Regions from separate parts of the Bradyrhizobium japonicum USDA 6 genome, predicted to be linked through region 1. Evidence: predicted binding sites of a transcription regulator. Region 1 holds the regulator's gene; the other holds the start of a gene.

Region 1 (2,462 bases):
TGACTATCTTATGCCTGATGAAACCGGTGTCAATGCCGCCCGGAAAGCCTCGCGAAACCCAGAATCCGTAGTCTTGCGGTGGCGATTTTGCGTATTTCCGCCACGGAACATGTGGAAGCGAGTCGGCGGACTCTTGCGCGTGAGTCACGCCATATTGTAGCGTTTGGCTTGTCAGATACGACATCTCGTGCAGCAGTTCTGATCCCAAGAGTCCTCATGTACCGGCGTAAGCGTTCGGGCGCATCTGGCGCGCCCGGCGAGCCTTAAGGGATTCTGGCGGCACGGGTTTTTCGAGGCTTAGGCATTCGCCGTGCGGCCGCCAGGATGGCAGGCGCCGGCGAAGGAAAGGGTGCAATGACCGTTTTGACCTGGTCGGATGATCGCGTCGAGCAGCTGAAAAAGCTCTGGGAGGCCGGACTTTCGGCCAGCCAGATCGCCGCTGAACTCGGCAATGTGACCCGCAATGCCGTAATCGGCAAAGTGCACCGGCTCGGCCTGTCGGGCCGCGCCAAGAGCCCTTCATCGGCAGCGCCGCGGCCGCGCAAGGCGCGCCCCGCCCAGCACATGATGCGGGTGACCCGCCCGATCGCACGCGGCAACACCGCGCTGGCGCAAGCCTTCGAAGTCGAGGTCGAGGCCGAACCGGTCACCTACGACAACGTCGTGCCGATGAGCCAGCGGCTGTCTCTGCTGGAGCTGAACGAGGCCACCTGCCACTGGCCGGTCGGCGACCCCTCGAGCCCGGATTTCTTCTTCTGCGGCGGCAAGGCGCTCTCCGGCCTGCCCTACTGCGCCCAGCACTCGCGCGTGGCGTATCAGCCCGCGGCGGATCGCCGGCGTGCACCGGCGAAGCCGGGTCCGCGCTGAGTACAGCTCCAGCAGACAACCTTGTCCCGGCACAGAGCCGGGACGATCGAGCAAGAAAAAAAGCGCGCCGGGTGGCGCGCTTTTTGTTTGCCGGCTTGCAGCGGACCTTACGCCTGCTCCGCCTTCGCAAAGCGATCGTCCAGTGCGTAGCCCGCGCCGCGGACGGTGCGGATCGGGTCCTGCTCGCGACCGAGATTGAGCAGCTTGCGCAGGCGGCCGATATGGACGTCGACGGTGCGCTCGTCGATGTAGATGTCACGGCCCCAGACGCTGTCGAGCAGCTGCTCGCGCGAGAACACGCGGCCGGGATGCTCCAGAAAGAACTCCAGCAGGCGATATTCGGTCGGGCCGAGATCGATCGGCCGGCCCGAACGCGCCACGCGGCGCTTGTCGCGGTCGAGTTCGATGTCGCCATAGGCGAGCACGGTGGCGAGCCGCTCCGGGCTGGCGCGCCTGAGCAGGCCCTTCACGCGTGCCAGCAGCTCCGGCACCGAGAACGGCTTGACGATGTAGTCGTCGGCGCCGGTCGCAAGACCCCGCACCCGCTCACTCTCCTCGCCGCGCGCGGTGAGCATGATGATCGGAAGCTGCTTGGTCTCGGGCCGGGTGCGCAGCCGCCGGCACAGCTCGATGCCGGAGAGGCCCGGCAGCATCCAGTCGAGCACGATCAAATCGGGGATGTGCTCCTTGAGGCGGGTGTCGGCGTCGTCGCCGCGCATCACCGTCTCGACGTCATAGCCGTCGCCTTCGAGGTTGTAGCGGAGAAGCTCGGTGAGAGCTTCCTCGTCCTCAACCACCATAATGCGTGCGCCCATGGTGTCGTCGCTCCTTAAGTGTTCGGGACCGTCGTGGCGAAGGTCGTCATGTCGCCCTTCGGCCGCTTGTCGGTGATCGCCTGGCCCTCGATCATGTAGAACACGGTCTCGGCAATGTTGGTGGCGTGGTCACCGATGCGCTCAATGTTCTTGGCGCAGAACATCAGGTGGATGCAGAACGAGATGTTGCGCGGATCCTCCATCATGTAGGTGAGCAGCTCGCGGAACAGCGAGGTGCAGATGGCGTCGACTTCCTCGTCGCCCTTCCACACCGCCATCGCCGCCGGTAGATCGTGCGCGGCATAGGCATCCAGCACCGACTTGACCTGCTGCTGCACGAGATCGGTCATGTGCTCCAGGCCGCGGAACAGCTTGAGCGGATGGAAATCCGTCTCCAGCGCCGCGACGCGCTTGCCCATGTTCTTGGCGAGGTCGCCGATCCGCTCGAGATCGGTCGCGACGCGCATGGCGCCGACGATCTCGCGCAGATCGACCGCCATCGGCTGGCGGCGCGCGATGGTGAGCACGGCGCGCTCCTCGATCTTCTTCTGAAGCGCGTCGAGATCGGCGTCGATGGTGACGACGCGCTGGCCGAGCGCGACGTCGCGGCGGATCAGCGCGTCGACGGAATCGACGATCATGCGCTCGGCGATGCCTCCCATCTCGGCGACCAGGCGCGTGAGCTCCTGGAGGTCGGTGTCGAAGGCCTTTGCGGTATGTTCAGAACCCATGTTCCGTCTCCTCAGCCGAACCGGCCGGTGATGTAATCCTGCGTGCGCC
Region 2 (2,462 bases), 4.6 Mb from region 1:
GGGGAGTTGTTGGAGGTGCGGTAGAGCGTCTGCTTGATCGCGACGACATCGGGATCGCGGGCGGCCTGCTGCAGGAACTGCACGACCACGTCGAAGGATTCGTAGGGATGATGGACGACGAGGTCCTTCTGCCGGATCGCGGCGAAGATGTCGCCGCCATGCTCGCGCACGCGCTCGGGATGGCGCGGCACGTAAGGGGTGAATTCGAGATCGGGCCGGTCGAGGCGGGTGAGCTGCGAGAGCTCGTTCATGGCGAGCACGCCGTCGACCAGGAAGATCTCGTCGTCGGCGGCCGACAGCGCATGCTGCACGAAGCTGCGCAGCTCCTCCGGCATCTTGGCGTCGATCTCTAGCCGGATCACCGACCCGCGGCGGCGGCGCTTCAGTGCGGTCTCGAACAGGCGGACGAGGTCTTCGGCCTCTTCCTCGATTTCGAGCTCGGAGTCGCGGATGATGCGGAAGGCGCCCTGGCCGTGGAGATTGTAGCCGGGGAACAGGCGGTTGATGAACAGCCCGGTCGCCTGCTCGAGCGAGATCAGCCGGACGACCTTGCCCTCGGCCGGCAACCGGATGAAGCGGTCGATCTTGCCGGGCATGCGGATCAGGGCGTTCATCTGCTTGCCGTCGGCGGCGCGCGTGAGCTGGAGCGCGATGGTGAAGCCGAGGCTCGGAATGAACGGGAAGGGGTGGGCAGGATCGATCGCGAGCGGGGTCAGTAGCGGGAACACGTTGTTGAGGAAGTAGTCCTCGATCCAGGTCCGTTCCGCCTTGGTGACATCCTTGCCGTCGACCAGCGCGATACCGACGTCGGCCAGCGTGCCGCGCAGGTCGCGCCAGATTGCCTGCTGGTCGGAGGCGAGCTGTGAGACGGTGCGATTGATCAGCGCGAGCTGCTCGGACGGCGTCAGGCCATCGGGAGCGCGCTCGGCAATGCCTTCGCGCACCTGGGCCTTGATGCCCGCGACGCGAACCATGAAGAACTCGTCGAGGTTATTCGCTGAAATCGACAGGAATCGCACCCGCTCCAGCATGGGGTGGCTGGGATTGACCGCTTCCTCCAGGACGCGGCGGTTGAAGTGCAGCCAGGAGAGCTCGCGATTGATGAAGCGCTCGGGACTAGAGGCAATCGCCGGCAGCCCCTCGGTCTCCGGGGCTTTTTCTTTAATTTCAACAGCTTGCGCAGAGTCCATCAGAAGTCGATCCATCCAGTTCGCCCCAATTTGCGACTTATGCGCAAAACCGGCGGGAGCATGTGTTAGTCCGATGACGTTTCGATGACATTGATGTTCCGCCGCCGCGCCGCGTCAAGCGGCCTTGGAGCCGGCGTGGAGGGGTCAGGCGTCCCGAAGCAGCTCGGCGGCCAGCGCCCGCGTGACGGGGCGACCGAGGCGCAGGGCCTCGCTGTCGAGCAGCTGCACAGCCTCCCGTGCGGCCGCCGAGGACCGCTCCAGGCGGGTGGCGAGGTAGCTGACCACGCTCTCATCCACGCTGAGCTGGCGGTCGGCGCAGAACTTGACGATCAGGCCGCGGAAGAGCTGGTCGTCGGGCGGCAGCAGCGAGATCACAGGCACCGCACGCAACCGCGACCGCAGGTCGCGCAGCTCGATCTCGAGCGACGCCGGTACCTCGCGGCCGGTGAAGAGCAGGTAGGCCCCATCCTCGCGGGCGAGGTTCATCAGATGAAACAGGGCCCGCTCGTCGAACTCTTTTGCCTTGAGGTCCTCGACCACCAGCGCGCCGGTGGCGAGCGCGCCCGGGACGTTTTCGGCGGTCAGCCCACTGGCCGTGGTCGAGCGGGCGCCGGAAGCCTCGGCCCAGATCGCGGCGAGATGGCTCTTGCCGCTTCCTTCCGGGCCGGCCAGCCACATGATCCGGTTCGGCCATTCCGGCCAGGCATCGATGAGGGCAAGACCGGCTTCGTTGGCGGGGCCTTCGAGAAAATTGTCCCGGCTGAGGCTTTCCGCGTGCGGAAGCGAGAATGCCAATTGTCGGGGATGAACGCGGCCTGCCACGCTTGCTGTGCTCCGTGCCGGCACGCCGGCTTCGTTTGAAGAGATTCGACGTCATCGAGCGGGAGTTGGCCTTTTGCGGGGCCGCATCCCGGTTCAATTGGCCTCGACCGTGCTACTTGGCTTCGATCGTGCTCATGTGCCGCAGCCACTCGACGAGATAGAGCGACACGGACGAGAGCGTGAAGATCGTGACGAGGCCCATCAGGATCATATCATAGGGCGCCGGTTTGAAGCCGAAGGCGAGGGAGGCCAGCACCAGCGCCGCATAGGCGACCTGGGCGGCGGTGTTGAGCTTCGACACCTTCGACGGCTTCATCTCGACCGGCTTGTCGAACAGCCAGGACACGATCACGGCGGCGACGATCATGATGTCGCGCGAGACCACCAGGATCACGATCCAACGGGGAATGTCGCCCCAGATACCGAGCGACAGGTAGATCGAGACCAGCA

What was found. The regulator PhoB, encoded in region 1, activates phosphate uptake and scavenging genes when phosphate is short. The targets are predictions, from matches to a motif close to TGTCATNNANCTGTCAT.
Region 2: BJ6T_RS27330 (RNA degradosome polyphosphate kinase) is a predicted target of PhoB. The motif match lies at 1,264-1,280, and genes of this name have one in related genera.

Annotation. Positions count from the first base shown of each region.
Region 1 is NC_017249.1:1,202,577-1,205,038, reverse strand. Features, by position in the region: gene BJ6T_RS05480 (GcrA family cell cycle regulator) at 355-867, shown strand; gene phoB (phosphate regulon transcriptional regulator PhoB) at 975-1,682, opposite strand; gene phoU (phosphate signaling complex protein PhoU) at 1,697-2,413, opposite strand; gene pstB (phosphate ABC transporter ATP-binding protein PstB) at 2,425-2,462, opposite strand, start outside.
Region 2 is NC_017249.1:5,757,923-5,760,384, reverse strand. Features, by position in the region: gene BJ6T_RS27330 (RNA degradosome polyphosphate kinase) at 1-1,190, opposite strand, end outside; gene BJ6T_RS27325 (P-loop NTPase family protein) at 1,335-2,012, opposite strand; gene BJ6T_RS27320 (CDP-alcohol phosphatidyltransferase family protein) at 2,125-2,462, opposite strand, start outside.